Regions from separate parts of the Ligilactobacillus sp. UO.C109 genome, predicted to be linked through region 2. Evidence: predicted binding sites of a transcription regulator. Region 2 holds the regulator's gene; each other region holds the start of a gene.
The links. Region 2 encodes Rex, which represses fermentation and respiration genes when NADH is low (regulators of the CRP and FNR family bind a similar motif). Its sites were predicted from a motif close to TTGTGAANTANTTCACAA; they were not measured.
Positions count from the first base shown of each region.

Region 1: a site for Rex is predicted at 4,598-4,615, ahead of OZJ21_RS03510 (NAD(P)-dependent alcohol dehydrogenase). Genes of this name have one in related genera too.
Region 3: a site for Rex is predicted at 951-968, ahead of pdhA (pyruvate dehydrogenase (acetyl-transferring) E1 component subunit alpha). Genes of this name have one in related genera too.

Region 1 is NZ_JAPSFH010000012.1:9,521-15,251, reverse strand. It holds gene OZJ21_RS03550 (hypothetical protein) at 1-225, opposite strand, end outside; gene OZJ21_RS03545 (helix-turn-helix domain-containing protein) at 331-522, shown strand; gene OZJ21_RS03540 (helix-turn-helix transcriptional regulator) at 525-731, shown strand; gene OZJ21_RS03535 (ORF6N domain-containing protein) at 796-1,569, shown strand; gene OZJ21_RS03530 (helix-turn-helix domain-containing protein) at 1,584-1,850, shown strand; gene OZJ21_RS03525 (hypothetical protein) at 2,123-2,302, shown strand; gene OZJ21_RS03520 (aldo/keto reductase) at 2,618-3,466, opposite strand; gene OZJ21_RS03515 (MarC family protein) at 3,677-4,300, opposite strand; gene OZJ21_RS03510 (NAD(P)-dependent alcohol dehydrogenase) at 4,662-5,731, shown strand, end outside.
Region 2 is NZ_JAPSFH010000027.1:46,013-51,743, reverse strand. It holds gene OZJ21_RS04525 (cation-translocating P-type ATPase) at 1-205, opposite strand, end outside; gene groL (chaperonin GroEL) at 398-2,020, opposite strand; gene groES (co-chaperone GroES) at 2,050-2,334, opposite strand; gene OZJ21_RS04510 (CPBP family intramembrane glutamic endopeptidase) at 2,530-3,159, shown strand; gene OZJ21_RS04505 (redox-sensing transcriptional repressor Rex) at 3,263-3,904, opposite strand; gene OZJ21_RS04500 (ABC-F family ATP-binding cassette domain-containing protein) at 4,078-5,731, shown strand, end outside.
Region 3 is NZ_JAPSFH010000008.1:475-6,205, forward strand. It holds partial or broken gene OZJ21_RS03245 (mucin-binding protein) at 1-831, shown strand, start outside; gene pdhA (pyruvate dehydrogenase (acetyl-transferring) E1 component subunit alpha) at 1,169-2,266, shown strand; gene OZJ21_RS03255 (alpha-ketoacid dehydrogenase subunit beta) at 2,269-3,246, shown strand; gene OZJ21_RS03260 (2-oxo acid dehydrogenase subunit E2) at 3,263-4,543, shown strand; gene lpdA (dihydrolipoyl dehydrogenase) at 4,551-5,731, shown strand, end outside.

The DNA of each region.
Region 1 (5,731 bases), on a different contig from region 2:
TTTAGTATATTTTTTAAAGGGTAGATTTAGTATTTCATTAACATTTAATTGTATTTTTGATATTTCATATAATAATCGAAAATCATACATTTGTTTAATCGAACGATTTAAATTGTTTAATGGGTCAGTATAAGTTTTATTTATTGACTTAGTTATAGTTGCTAGTTGTTTAGAAGCTGTTATTAGTGATTGATTTACTTGTGGATATAAGACATTGTTATCCATATAAATAAAAACCTTCTTTCAAATTTTATATTTACATGATTAATTTTACTACAATATATTGCAGTGATCAAACTTTATAACACTATATATAGGGTGGTGATAGGTGTGTGGGATCAGTTAGAAGAATTACTTAAATCCAAAAACATGACTAGATACAAATTAAGTAAATTAACAGGAATTAGACAAACAACTTTGCAAAGTTATAAAGATGGTGTTGAACCTTCATTTAAGAATATGTGTAAAATAGCAGATGCATTAGATGTTAGTTTAGATTACTTTAGAAAGAGAGATGATTAAAAATGGCTACAAAATTGAAAGTTTTGAGAGCTGAACATGATTTAACACAAGAAGATTTAGCTGAAATTTTAGGAACAACACAAAAAGTAATTTCAGCGTGGGAAACAGGTAAGGTTAATCCTAGACCAGTTATGATGCAGAAAGTAGAAGATTTTTTCCATGTTCCCAAGGAAGAAATTTTTTTTACAGCTTTTAACTACACAAAGTAGTATAAAACGTAAAATTAAAGCAGAAATAACGTTTTTAAATTATTTTTAGAAAGAGATGAACACAATGAATGAGCTAAAAATTCTAGGAACTGAAAAAATTGGTAGCTTTGAATTCACTGGAATTGAAGGTGGTTTTGGTGAAGATAAGAAAGCTATGTTAGTGAAGGACATTGCAGAAATTCATAATAGACCAGTTTTTAAAGTTAATGAATTAATTAACAGAAATAGAAAGAGATTTAAAGATGAAATTGATGTTATTGATTTGAAAGAAAATAATTTCGCTATCTTTCTAAAGGATAGCGGATTTACACAAAATCAAATTAACGCATCCAACAACATCTACCTACTCTCAGAACGTGGGTATGCCAAGTTGCTCAAAATTCTTGAAGATGACAAGGCTTGGGAAATCTATGACGAGTTGGTGGATAACTATTTCAATATGAGATACGTCATCCAAAAGCAAGATTCATATATGATTACTGATCCAGTTCAGCGTGCTAAACGTTGGATTGAAGAGCAAGAAGAGCATCAAGTTAAGTTAGCAATGGCTAAGCAAGAAACAAAAGATGTTCAAGATAACACACCAATATCTTCTAAAGATTATCAAGTGTTATCTAGAAAAATTGGTCAAAAGCTAGATCGATATCTTAGTCAGCATCAAATTTACAACAAAAACCAAGTTGCTTTGTTGAGATGGGATTTAAATAATGCAATTTTAAAAGCTACGGGAGTTCCTGCAAGAACATTGATCAAACAGAAACATTTTACAGCTATTGCAGAAGCATTAGTTAATTGGGAACCAAGTGAATCAACGTTAGAAAAGATGAAGGCTTATTAGGGTAGGTGGCATAAATGATTGTAACAGCTACTTATGACATCAAACTTTCAGAAGAAGATTTAGAAATGATTACTGAAAGAGTCGTTAGAAGAACAAATCAAGATAGCAACAAAAATAAGTTATTAAACATAACAGAAGCAGCTAAGCACTGTGGTGTATCTCCAACAACGTTTTATAGGTGGAGAAAAAGAAATAAAAATCTTCAGGATATCGAACTAACAGCTGGTGGGGTTGTTCAGTTCAGAGCTGAAGATTTAGATAAGTTTTTAGAAGGTAAATAAGAAAGTTAAAGAAGATGTTAGCAAATATTCGTCCCTTTAAACAGGGATAAGTTTAAATAAATTAAAGCAAAGTAGGAAGTTTAATGGAACCAGTTTTAGCAGTGATTGTAGCGTGTATAGCTTACGTAATAATTTTCATATTGGTGAGTTGGTTAAAGGATGTTTTTACATGGAGGAAATGATATGTGGTGTATTTACGGTATTCTGCTATGCATAGCATACGCAGGTTTCGTTGATTTGTATAGAGCATGGAAAAGAAAGGATAAGGAGAAATGAAAACCTATATATTGCTTGATAATTTAGAGCATGTCTTAAAACAGATAGAAGATAAACGTGATGAGGATTTAGTTACACACCCTGAAAATAAAATTATTTGGGAATGGGCTACTAATAATTTCGAAAATAAAATAGCAATGGAAAAAGAAAAATTAAAGAGGGTATATAAAAAATAAAAGAAGCACTATTGGTAGTACTTCTTAAAAAATAACTATTAATTATCATCTAGTAGAGTTAGTGCAGAAACATCATGTTCAAAATCGTAACTATCCCAGTTATCGTTAGGATCCCAAGCAATATATTTATGTTGCATAAGATCAATCATATTTCCTAGTTTATCAATAGCTTCATTTAAGCTTTGGGTTTTAATTTCAGGACTTATAAGGTTACTACCATAAAATGAACGAATGTTTGAGATATGCGATTCTCAAACTTTTTTTGTAAAAAAATACCGATTAGAACTTTATAAACTAATCGGCATAAAGTAATTATTAGAATGTAGCAGTATCTGGATCAGTTGCTAAATGAGTAACTCCACGTAATCCATCTAATTTCTTCATTTCATCCTCAGTTAATTCAAAATCAAAAATGTCAGTATTAGATTTAATATATTCAGCATGAACAGATTTTGGAAGTGGAAGGAAACCATGTTGCAACGACCAGCGAAGTAGAACTTGAGGTACGCTATGATTGTGAGCTTCAGCAACTTCAGCAACTAATTCATTACGCAACAAATCACCAGTACCTAAAGGACTATAAGCTTCATTTAAAATATCGTGTTCCTTATTAGCAGCTAGTACATCTGGTTGAAGATCGCTAGGATTTAAGTAGTTTTGGTTAACTGCAGGAACGATATTAGCAGTCTTCAATAATTCATCTAAATGATGCTTGCGGAAATTAGAAATACCAATTGCACGAATTTTACCAGCTTTAACGGCTTCTTCCATAGCTTGCCAACTTTCAGCATTTAATTCAGCCCAATGCTCGCGTACTGCTACTGGGTTTGGCCAATGAATTAAGTATAGATCTAAATAATCAGTATCTAGCTTTTGTAAACTTAAATCGATGGCTTTTTTAGTAGCTTCATAACCATGAGAATCGTTCCAAAGTTTAGTTGTCAAGAAAATATCATGACGGTTAACACCACTTTCTTTGATGCCTTGACCAACACTAACTTCATTACCATAAGCTGCAGCTGTGTCAATATGACGATAACCAACTTCAAGTGCTGTTTTTACGGATTCACGAGCAACGTCACCATCTGGAGTTTGCCATGTACCGAAACCGACAACAGGGATTTCTACACCGTTATTTAATTTATATGTGTCTGTTAATGCCATTTTAATACCTCCATAAATAAGGAATCGCTTTTATTATATACCTTACTATTAGTAAGTAGCAAATGATATGTTTTGAGGAGAAAGAAAAATATCCTGACTGTGAAGTGCCTTACAATCGTTAAACTTTGTCTAACAATTGTAAGGCACTTCATAGAAATTATTTTCTAAGGGAGTATATTATAAATTTTAAAGTTGAACTAACTAAAACTTTTATTTAAGAATAGGAAAAGCTGATTGTAATCCTAGAATAGCCATATGAACGCCAATCGTTGCTAAAATTAAACCCATCATTCTAGTAATAACATTCATTAAATTTTGTCCTAGTTTAGCCACAACTAGCTCGCTGTAAGTAAATAAGAAATAAGTGATTATTGATAATGTTATAAAAGAAATTATAACAATTAAAGGATTGATAGATACTGCTAAATTCATAGTTGTTGCAATTGTTCCAGGGCCGGCTAAAATAGGCATAGCTAATGGTGACACTGCAATATTGATATTATTGTCAATTTTTGGTTCTTTTGATGAAACATTGTGTTGTAAAGAAGAAGTATTACCTTGTAACATGTGATAGCCAATTAGCCCCACTAAGAATCCACCAACAATTCGTAAGGCGGCTAAATTAATTCCAAAAATATTAAGTATAGTTTTTCCGCCTAATGCAAAAATAGAAACGATAATTACGGCAATTGTTAGTGCATGGAAGGCTATATTCTTAACTGTTTTTAGATTTTGACCACTTGTTAAACTAATAAAGACAGGTAAATTAGCAATGGGATTCATAATTGCAAAAAAAGCCATAAAAGTAACGGTAAATTCATTAATCAATTTCATAAAATCACATCCTAAATATTTTTACTAATATTATATCATGATAAACTCTATCATTATTAATTTGTTATTTTTAACATAGGTTATATATTATATATAACCAAAAATATTGGTATAATATCTGTTCTTAAACATTGTATAGATAAATATATAAAGTATATGTAAGAAATTTATTTTTTTGTAAATTTATATACATAAATGTATTAACAAAAAATTATAATGAAGTCATTTTAAACTTTAATGAGGTAACTAAGCTAAGATAACATTAAAAAATGACACTCAAATTAACTATTTTTGATATTGAAAAAGAATTCACAAATTAATAAAATATAATTGTAAACGATATCAAAGGTGGTAATTAATTATGAAAATAAAAGCAGCAGTAGTAGAAGAAGTGGGAGCACCATTTGAAATTAAAGACAATATTGATCTTCACGAAGTAGGACCAACAGACTTACAAATTCACATGGTAGCATCAGGTATCTGTCATTCCGATGAAGCCATCCGTAAGGGCGATGCCTCGCTAGGTTATCCAGTTATTCTAGGTCATGAAGGTTCAGGAATTGTTGAAAAAGTTGGTAGTGAAGTTAAAAACTTTAAACCAGGTGACCATGTAATTCTTTCCTTCTACTCAGATGGAACATGTGATAACTGTTTGAAAGGTGTACCAACTCAATGTAGAAGTTATGCTAAATATAATTTGTCGGGAACTCGTGCAGATGGTGATGATCATTTTCAAGAAAATGGTAAGCATATTTCTGATATGTTTAATCAGTCATCATTCACAACAACTACAGTGGTAGATCAACGCAACGCTGTAAAGGTTGATAAAAATCTAGACTTACGTAAACTTGGACCATTAGGATGTGGCTATGTTACAGGCTCTGGAACAGTATTAAATACTTTGAAACCAAAACCAGGTGACACAATTGCAGTATTTGGTACAGGTGCTGTAGGTTTAGCTGCTATGATGGCAGGTCGTATTTCTGGATGTATCAAAGTTATCGCAGTGGATATTGTACCTGAAAGATTGGAACTTGCTAAAGAGTTAGGAGCAACTCATACTATTAACAGCAAGGAAGAAGATGCAGTTGCTAAGATTAAAGAATTAACCAATGGATATGGTGTAGATTGGACTATAGATACAACAGGTTTGCCAGCAGTTATTAAGAATGGAGTTGACGCTTTAGCACAAGGTGGTACATGTGCAGCAATTGCGGTAACACCACACTTAATTGAAATCTCTACTTGGAATGATTTATGTGTAGACGACAAGAAGATTGTTGGTGTAAACATGGGTGACTCCATCCCTCAAATTGATATTCCTCGTTTAATTGAATTCTACAAACTAGGATGGTTTGATTTCGACAAGACTGAAAAATTCTATGATTTTGAAGATATCAATCAAGCAAATCAAGATTCTGTTTCTGGTAA
Region 2 (5,731 bases):
GTAAAGTTAATATTAAAAATATCAAATTAAAATATGTAAATATATTTTCTGCAACTATTTCTTTGGCAGTACGTACAGGTGGTTTCACTGCCTCATTACTCCAACCATTTTTCTTATATTTTTCCACTTGTTTATCCGTAAGCCCATAGTCTGCATTAGGAGTTATCCTATTTATGTCAATTTTTTCGTTACTTGATTTTTTCATTACTATCCCCCAATCCCTAACTATCACTAATGTTAGTATAACATGTAGGATATAATAAAATCATTGAACAATCTTTAACTTTTATATAATACATTTAAAATATTATATAATTTTAAAAAAATAAACACTGAAATTTCATGACTGAAATCTCAGTGTTTATTACTTATTTTAATTTAGTAATCTAAACCTAGATTACATCATACCACCCATACCTGGTGTTGCAGGCATTTGGTCGTTACTTTCTGGTTCTGGCTTATCAGCAACTACTGCTTCTGTTGTTAATAATAAAGCAGATACACTAGCTGCATTTTGAAGTGCTGAACGAGTTACCTTTGTAGGATCCACAATACCAGCTTCAACCATGTCAACCCATTCATTTGTAGCAGCATTGAAACCTACACCTGGTTTTTGTTCCTTTAATTTTTCAACAATTACAGAACCTTCTAAACCTGCATTTTCTGCGATTTGACGAACAGGTTCTTCCAAAGCACGTTTTACAATGTTAATACCTGTTTGTACGTCGCCTTCTTCTTCCAAAGCAGCAACTTTACCAATAACATTTACCAATGCTGTACCACCACCAGGAACAAATCCTTCTTCAACAGCAGCACGTGTAGCATTCAAAGCATCTTCAATACGGTACTTACGTTCTTTCAATTCTGTTTCAGTTGCAGCACCAACTTTAATAACTGCAACACCACCAGATAATTTAGCCAAACGTTCTTGTAATTTTTCACGATCAAAATCAGAAGTTGTTTCACTAATTTGCTTCTTAATTTGTTCTACACGTTCAGCAATCTTGTCCTTATCACCAGCACCTTCAACAATTGTTGTATTTTCCTTAGTTACTGTTACTTTTCCAGCAGAACCTAATTGTTCAACTGTTGTATCTTTCAATTGTAAGCCTAAGTCATCTGTGATAACAGTAGCACCTGTCAATGTAGCAATATCTTGTAACATTGCCTTACGACGATCGCCAAATCCTGGAGCTTTAACTGCAACAACGTTAAATGTTCCACGAATCTTGTTCAAAACAAGTGTAGGTAATGCTTCACCGTCTACATCATCAGCAATAATCAATAATGGACGACCTTGTTGTACAATTGATTGCAATAATGGTAATACTTCTTGAATGTTTGAAATCTTCTTATCTGTTAATAAAATGTATGGATTATCTAAATCAGCTTCCATCTTATCATTATCAGTTACCATATATTGTGATAGATATCCTCTATCAAATTGCATACCTTCAACAACATCTAAAGAAGTATCGATACCTTTAGATTCTTCAATTGTAATAACACCATCATTACCAACTTTTTCCATAGCATCGGCAATTAATTTACCAACTTCTTCGTTAGCAGATGAAATAGAAGCAACTTGTGCAATATCACTCTTGGATTCTACTGTATGGGACATTTCATGTAATGCATCAACTGCAGCCTTAGTTGCTAATTCAATACCACGACGAATTCCAACTGGGTTTGCACCAGCAGTTACATTCTTCATACCTTCATTTACAATAGCTTGTGTTAAAACAGTAGCAGTTGTTGTACCATCACCTGCAATATCATTTGTCTTAGAAGCAACTTCAGACACCAATTTTGCTCCCATATTTTCGAAATGATCTTCTAAATCAATAGCCTTAGCAATTGTTACACCATCATTTGTAATTGTGGGGGAACCATAAGATTGTTCCAAAACAACATTACGGCCTTTAGGACCAATAGTTGATTTTACTGTATTTGCTAATTTATCTACACCCTTCAACATCTTTGAACGAGCATCTTCTGAAAACTTAATTTCCTTTGCCATAAATCTCTTCACCTCAAATTAATTAAAAATTAATCTATAACCGCAATAATGTCATTTTCACGGATTACTAAATATTCTTCGCCTTCATATTTAACTTCAGAACCAGCATACTTATCAAAAACAACTGATTGACCAACTTTTACTTCAGGTTCAACCCTTTGTCCATTGTCTAAGATACGTCCGTTACCAACAGCAATTACTTCACCTGTTGTAGGCTTTTCTTTTGCATTACTTGCGATAACAATTCCACCAATGGATTGTTCTTCTTCCTTTTGAACTTTTAAAACAACGCGATCTCCTAATGGTTTAAGCACGTCTAATCCCTCCAATATCAATCATCTGTATCATTTAGCACTCTCAACTCTTGAGTGCTAACTACAATTAATACTATAACCACTTTAAATATAAATTGCAAGTATTTTTTATCACTCGACACATTAGAGTGCTAATTTTTTTATTTGACCTGTTAATGGTACAATTAAACTTAAAAATGAAAGGTGATAATTAATTTGGAACAAAGAAATTCTATTCCCTTATTGCTAACCTATATTGGTTATCAAATTTTGTTAGCAATATTCAATATTTTTTATAATCAAAGTCATAATTTTTATTTGGTTGAAACTATTATTGGAATACTCTGCATGTTGTTTATTGTTTATCTCAATCATAGATTCTCTTTTAAAAATAAATTAGAATATAAAACTATTAAACTTAAATCTATTTTACTCTGGAGTATCCTTGGTATGGTCGGTGCCCTCATAATTCAAATTGGATTATCTCGTATCGAATCAGGACTTTTTCATTTTTCATCATATTCAGCTAATACTAACCTATTGTTAGAAATTGTTCACCATTACCCATACTACATTTTAGTACCTGGAATTGTTGCACCTGTAATGGAAGAGTTAATTTTTAGAAAAGTTTTATTTGGAAATTTTTCAAGATTCATCCCTTTTCTACCTGCTGCCTTAATTTCCAGTCTTCTATTTAGTTTAGCTCATATGGATGGTCATTTCCTTATCTATGCTAGTATTGGCCTTTTGTTTTGCTATATTTACTATCGGACTGGAACGATTATTACTTCTACTTTTAGTCATATATTTCTAAACTTGTTTATTATACTTCTATCATCGCTTTAGAAGTTATTAATATCAAAAAATTGCTGAAGATTAATGTGATTAGATAACATCATAATCTTCAGCAATTTTTATTTTGAGACTCATTTCGGTCTTCTATGTAACACTACTCTTCTGTGCTTCCAAAATGATTCAAGAAATAAATCAAAGTTTCCATTTCATTCGTCAAATCTACATTTTGCACACGTATATTTTCTGGTACAGTAATTCTAAGTGGTGTAAAATTCAATATTCCCCTTACACCAACTTCCACTAACTCATCTGTAACTTTTTGTGCTACAGGAGCTGGAACAGTTAAAATTACAATTTCAATTTGCTGTAACTTTAATTGTTCTTTCATATCAGACATTGGATATACTGGAATTCCACTTTGAATTGTTCCCGTAATATCTTCATTTACATCAAATGCTGCACTAATTCTTACATGATTACTTTGATGGAAATTAAAGTTCAATAAAGCATGTCCTAAATTACCAACCCCAACCAAAGCAACATTAGTTAACGTATCTTGATTTAATTGCTTAGTAAAAAAATCAAGTAAACTTTGTACATCATATCCGTAACCACGTTTACCTAAAGCACCAAAATACGAAAAATCACGTCGAATAGTAGCAGAATCTACTTTTACGGCTTCAGCTAATTCTGTTGAAGAAACTCTATTCTTTCCAGAATTAGATAATAGTCTTAGATAACGATAATATATCGGTAGACGTTTTGCAGTAGCCTGCGGAATCTTTACTTCTGCCATTAGACTTTCCTCTTTTCGTGAAATATTTAACATAAGTTTAACACATAGCTCCACAATTATACAATATATTGGCTTAATTATCATCTTTAACGTTTTTATTTGTGAAATTTCTATGTTACACTATAAATCGTCTTAGTGTTATAATACAGTAAATTAATAGAAAAGGTGATTTTATGCTACTTTTACAAGCACAGCAAGTTGCCCGACATTTTGGAGCAGATATCCTTTTTGAGAATGTCAATCTTGATATAAAAGATAATTCCAAGATCGCACTTGTTGGTCGCAACGGAGCAGGAAAATCTACACTAATAAAAATGTTAATCGGTGAATCACTTCCAGATGAAGGAAAAATCGTTACTAAACGAGATTTAACTATTGGATATTTAGCACAACATACAGGATTAGAATCTACTAAAAATGTATTAGATGAAATGTTAAGTGTCTTTGAACCCTTGCAAAAGATGGAAGCTAAGATTCATCAACTTGAAGAAAAGATTGCTTCTCCGTCAATTCCACATGAATCTAAGGAATATCAACAATTATTAAATCAATATGATCAATTACAACATGACTTCCAAGAAAATAATGGTTATGGTTATGAAAATGAAGTAAAAGCTGTTTTACATGGTTTCCAATTCTTTGAAGAAGACTATGGAAAAATGGTTTCTGACTTATCAGGTGGACAAAAAACTCGTTTAGCTTTAGCTAAATTACTTTTAGAAAAACGTGATTTATTAATCCTTGACGAACCTACTAACCACCTCGACATTGAAACTTTGACTTGGTTAGAAAATTATATCCAAGGTTATACCGGTGCCCTTTTAATTGTTTCACATGACCGCTACTTCTTAGATAAAGTTGTCAATGAAGTTTATGAATTAAGTCATCAACATTCTAGTCATTATGTTGGAAATTATTCTCATTATATTGAAGAAAAAGCTTCTCGCTTGCGTACTCAATGGAAAGAATATGAAAAGCAACAAGTGAAAATTCAAAAATTAGAGGATTTTGTTAATAAAAACTTAGTTCGAGCTTCCACAACTAAAAGAGCTCAAAGTAAAAGAAAACAATTAGAGAAAATGGATAGATTAGAGCGTCCTGAAGGTGAAGAAAAAGGCCCTCATTTTAAATTTCATGCTAGCAAGGAAAGTGGAAATGTAGTTTTAAAGGTTACAGATGCTGCTATTGGCTATGATTCAAAAGTTATTTCAAATCCTATCACTTTCGAATTACGCAAACATCATGCAATGGCTGTTGTCGGACCTAATGGAATTGGCAAATCCACCTTACTAAAGAGTATTTTAGGAAATATTCCTTTCATCCATGGATCTGCTACTTTTGGTACTAATGTTCAAACTGGGTACTACGATCAGGAACAACAAAACCTACATGATAAAAAAACTGTCTTAAATGAAATCTGGGATGATCATCCTAATATGTTAGAAAAAGACGTTCGCTCATTATTAGGTAGTTTCTTATTTGTCGGTGATGATGTTAAAAAAGTAGTACATAATCTTTCTGGTGGGGAAAAGGCCAGATTAACATTAACAAAACTTGCTCTACAAGAAGATAATTTCTTAATGCTCGACGAACCCACTAATCATTTAGATATAGATAGTAAAGAAGTATTAGAGAGTGCTTTAATTGATTTTGAAGGAACCATCTTATTTGTTTCCCATGACCGTTACTTCATCAATCAAGTCGCTGATACCGTTCTTGAAATCACTCCAGAGGGAAGTAACTTATACCTTGGTAACTATGATTATTATTTAGAGAAAAAAGCTGAATTAGAAGCAATTGAAGCAGCTAAAGAGGCAGAACAATCTC
Region 3 (5,731 bases), on a different contig from region 2:
GCAGGAAATCCAACGGATTACACCTTCCCAGAAAATGGTACTGATGAAAGTAACGTAGTAACAATTCATTTGAAACATAAACATGAAGCAGTAACTAGAGACAAAGTAGTAACAAGAACAATAGAGTATCGAGACGAAAAAGGTAATCTACTAGATACCAAGAGTCAAAGTCTAACGTTCACCCAACCAGGCGACAAAGATCTAGTAACAAACCAAGTAATTTGGAACACAAATGTTCCAAGTCAAAGCTTCGACGAAGTGAAGACGCCAGAAAAGGCAGGCTACACTCCAGATAAGGCAAGCGTAACAGCTAAAGAAGTAACAATTAATGATAGCAATACGACAGAAGTTGTAATATATAAAGCTAATATCGTAAATGTGGTAATTAATTATGAAGACAACATGGGAAATAAGCTTGCCGATACTGGAACTGTATCTGGTAAAGAAGGAAATGAGTTTACTACTCAAGCCTTAGAAATTGCTGGTTACCACTTAATTTCTGAGAGCAAATTGGTTCATGGTATTTTTGGTAAGACTTTAGAAATTACCTTTGTATATGAGAAAAATAGTACAGATTCTACAAAGAATACAAACCAAGTTGATAAGAACGATAATAACGGTAAGGAAAGTAAAGTAGAAACTAAAACTAAGAAGTCCAATGATTTCAAAAATACTATTAACTCTAAAGATAAAGTGAATACTAAAGTATCAAGCCAAACATTACCACAAACTGGTGATCAAAAAGATAATACTGCTAGTTTAGTAGGATTAATCTTAATGAGTTTAGCAGGTTTATTCGGATTTAAGCGCAAGAATAAACGTGATAACTAAATAATTATAAAAGACTAATTTATTGGAAAAATCACAAAGTTAATAAAATTATGTGATGATTAACAATAGGTTAGTCTTTTTTAATTTGATTAAATAGGCATGTTAAGCTTGTAATCATTTTGTGATAACGATAACAAATATAGATCTTCATAAATTTTTTTGAACTTAATTTAAAGTTATAAATATTGATAAGTCGGCATTATATGCCATAAAATCTATTGTGCAAAAAAAAACAAAATTAACATTTTAAAAAAATAAGGTATAATAAAATTGTAAGCGTTATATAAAATAAAAATAAGTTCGGAAAATATCGCTAATTTTTAAGGAGGTTTTCAAGATGGCTGGTATTGATTTTGATAAATTAAAAAACATCGTTGATGACAAGTTTGAAACAGTTCGTGTTCTCGATAATGATGGAAATGTTGTTAACAAGGATCTATTTCCTGATTTAAGTGATGAACAAATTGTTGAATTATTTAAGAAAATGGTTTGGTCTCGTGTCCTAAACGAACGTTCAACTAAATTGAATCGTCAAGGACGTCTAGGTTTCTTCGCACCTACTGCAGGTGAAGAAGCTTCTCAAATTGGATCAGAATTTGCAATGGAAAAAGAAGACTATATCCTTCCAGCATACCGTGATGTTCCACAATTGGTATTACATGGATTGCCTTTATACAAAGCATTCTTATGGTCACGTGGTCATGTTGATGGAAATAAATATCCTGAAAACTTCAATGCACTACCACCACAAATTATTATCGGTGCTCAATATGTTCAAGCTGCAGGAATTGCTTTAGGTTTGAAGAAAAAGGGTTCTAAGAATGTAGCTTATACATACACAGGTGATGGTGGTACTTCTCAAGGTGATTTCTACGAAGGTATCAACTTCGCAGGTGCATTTAAAGCTCCAGCAATTTTTGTAGTACAAAATAATGGATACGCTATCTCAGTTCCTCGTGCAAAACAAACAGCTGCTAAAACATTAGCTCAAAAAGGTGTGGCAGCTGGAATTCCATTTGTTCAAGTAGATGGAATGGATGCACTAGCAATGTATTCAGTAATGAAAGCTGCACGTGAATATGCAGCAGCTGGTAACGGTCCAGTATTAATTGAAACATTAACATATCGTTTCGGACCACATACTTTATCTGGTGATGATCCTAAGCGTTATCGTACAGCTGAAGAAGAACAAGAATGGAAAGAAAAAGATCCATTAATTCGTATGCGTACTTACTTAGATAAGAAGGGTCTATGGTCTGAAGAAAAAGAAAAGGCATGGACAGAAGAAGTAAACAAGGAAATCGATGAAGCAATGGTTCTAACAGAAAAAGCACCTAAGCAAAAAGTTAGCGAATATCTAAAGAATGTCTTTGTTGATACACCTGCAACTATTCAAGAACAAATTGATAAATACACAAAGAAGGAGGCTGAATAACCATGGCTAAAACAACAATGATTAAAGCTATTACAGCGGCAATGGATGAAGAATTAAAGCGTGATGACAATGTCTTAGTATTTGGGGAAGACGTTGGTAAAAACGGTGGTGTTTTCCGTGCAACTGATGGACTTCAAGAAATTTACGGAGAAGATAGAGTGTTTGATACACCACTTGCTGAATCTGGTATTGGTGGTTTAGCAGCAGGTTTAGCCTTCACTGGTTTTCGTCCAGTTCCTGAAATTCAATTCTTTGGTTTTGTTTTTGAAGTAATGGATTCAATTGCAGGACAAATCTCCCGTGAACGTTATCGTATGGGAGCAACTCGTAAGATGCCTGTTACATTTAGAGCTCCATTTGGTGGTGGGGTTCATACACCTGAACTTCACTCTGATAGTTTAGAAGGCTTGATGGCTCAAACACCAGGTTTACGCGTAGTTATTCCATCTGGTCCATATGATGCTAAGGGACTGTTAATTTCAGCTATTCGTTCAGATGATCCAGTTGTATTCCTAGAACATATGAAATTATATCGCTCAGTTAAAGAAGAAGTTCCAGATGAAGCATACATCGTACCATTGGACAAAGCAGCAGTTAAGCGCGAAGGTAGCGATGTAAGCATCATAACATATGGCTACATGGTTCAAGAAAGTTTGAAAGCAGCTGAAGATTTAGCTAAAGAAGGAATTAACGCTGAAGTTGTTGATTTACGTACAGTATCTCCACTTGATGAAGAAACAATTTTAGCTTCTGTTAAGAAAACAGGTCGTGTTGTACTTGTTCAAGAAGCACAAGCACAAGCAGGAATTTCTCCAGCGGTAGCTTCATTAATTGCAGAAAAAGGTATTCTTTCATTAGAAGCACCAATTGGTCGTGTAAGTGCACCTGATACACCATATCCATTTAGTGAAGCTGAAAGTATATGGTTACCAAATAAAAAAGATATCGTAGAGAAAGTTAAAGAAGTTGTGAACTTCTAATTTGGAGGGTGAAATAATGAGTAAATATCAATTTAAATTGCCAGATATCGGTGAAGGTATTGCAGAAGGTACAATTGGCGAATGGCATGTTAAGCCTGGTGACAAGGTGGAAGTTGATGGAGATTTAGTTCAAATTGAAAATGATAAATCTGTTGAAGAAATTCCTTCCCCAGTTTCAGGTACAGTAACAAAAATATTGGTTGAAGAAGGCGAAACTGCTGAAGTTGGTCAACCATTGATCGAATTAGAAGTTGCAGAAGGAGAAGGTAATGTAGCTGACGATGCTCCTGCTGCAGAAACTGAAAAAGAAGAAAAAGTGGAAGCTGCACCAGCACCAAATACACAACCAACTCCACAAGTTGCAGATCATAGCTTACCAGTTCTTGCAATGCCAGCAGTTCGTCGCTATGCACGTGAACAAGGAATTGACTTGAAGTTAGTACCAGGCTCTGGTCGTCATGGTCAAGTATTAAGAAGTGATATTGATGCCTTTAAAGCTAATGGTGGTGCAGTTGCTGCTGCCCCTGAAGCAACACCAGTTGTGGAAGAAGCAGCACCACAACCAGCTCCTAAGTTACCTGCTGGAGATGCTCAATGGCCTGAAACACGTGAAAAGATGTCAGGTATTCGCAAAGCAACAGCAAATGCAATGGTGCGTTCAGTATCACAAATTCCACATGTGCATGTCTTTGATGAAGTAATTGTTGATAAATTATGGGCACATCGTAAGAAGTACAAAGAACTTGCTGCAGAACGTGATGTTCGTCTAACATTCATGGCATATATGGTAAAAGCATTAGCCGTAGTTATGAAAGAATTCCCAATTTTCAATTCATCTGTAGATATGGATAAGCATGAAATTGTTTATAAGGATTACATCAATGTAGGAATTGCTACAGATACAGATAGAGGATTATTTGTTCCAAATGTAAAACATGCTGATAGCACAAGCTTATTTGGTATTGCTAAACAAATTACTGAAAACACAGCTAAAGCTAAAGATGGTAAATTAACAGCCGGTGATATGAGTCACACAGGTATGTCAATTACAAATATCGGTTCAGTAGGTGGCGGTCACTTTACACCAGTAATTAACTGGCCAGAAGTTGCTATTTTAGGTATGGGTCGTATTACTGATGAACCAGTTGTTGTTGAAGGTGAAGTAAAGATTGCTAAAGTCTTGAAGTTATCTTTGGCATTTGATCATCGCGTAATTGATGGTGCAACAGCTCAACGTGCAATGAATCGCTTGAAAGAATTATTAAGTGACCCAGAATTGTTATTAATGGAAGGATGATAGGCTAATGGTAGTTGGAGATTTTGCAATAGATTTAGATACAGTTGTTGTAGGTGCTGGACCTGGTGGATATGTAGCTGCAATTCATGCTGCAGAATTAGGTCAAAAAGTTACTGTAATTGAACGTGAATACATTGGTGGTGTATGTTTAAATGTTGGATGTATTCCTTCTAAAGCTTTGATTGAAGCTGCACATCATTACCAACATGCAATGGATTCTCAAGAAATGGGACTTCAAGTTACAGCTGCTAAGCTAGACTTCGATAAAACAATTGAATGGAAGAATAACGTTGTAGCTCGTCTAACAGGTGGGGTTGCTTCCTTATTTAAGAAACATAAGATTGATGTTATCTGGGGAAATGCATATTTGAAAGATAGTCATAGTTTACGAGTAATTTCTGATGATGATAAGGCTCAAACATATACATTCAATAACTTGATTATTGCAACAGGTAGTCATCCAATTGAAATTCCTAACTTCAAGTTTGAAGGACGTGTACTTGATTCTACTGGTGCTTTGAACTTAACAGAAGTTCCTAAGGAATTAGTTGTTGTAGGTGGTGGCTACATTGGTTCTGAATTAGCATCTGCTTACGCTAACTTAGGCTCTCATGTAACCATCCTTGAAGGTGGAGATATGATTTTAGCTAACTATGAAAAAGACTTAGTTAAAGTTGTAGAACATCACTTCAGTGAACAAGGTGTAGATATTTACACTAAAGCTATGGCTAAGAATGCAGAACAAACAGATAAAGATGTAACTGTTACTTTCGAAGTAGATGGCGAAGAAAAGAAAATTACAGCTGATTATGTCATTGTTTCTGTTGGTCGTCGTCCAAACACTTCAAATATGGGCTTAGAACAAGCTGGTGTAAGTGTTGATGAACGTGGTTTAATTCCTGTTGATGCACAAAGTCGTTCAAATATTCCTAACATTTACGCTATTGGTGACGTAACAAAGGGATACGCATTAGCTCATAAAGCTTCTTACGAAGGAAAGGTTGCAGCAGAAGCTATTTCTGGCAAACCAACAGTTATTGATTACCATGCAATGCCAGCTGTATGTTATACAGATACATCCATTGCAACAACAGGTTTGACATTAGCTGAAGCAAAGGAAAAAGGCTTTGACGCTAAGAAAGCACAATTCCCATTTGCAGCTAATGGTCGTGCAATTTCAATGGGTGA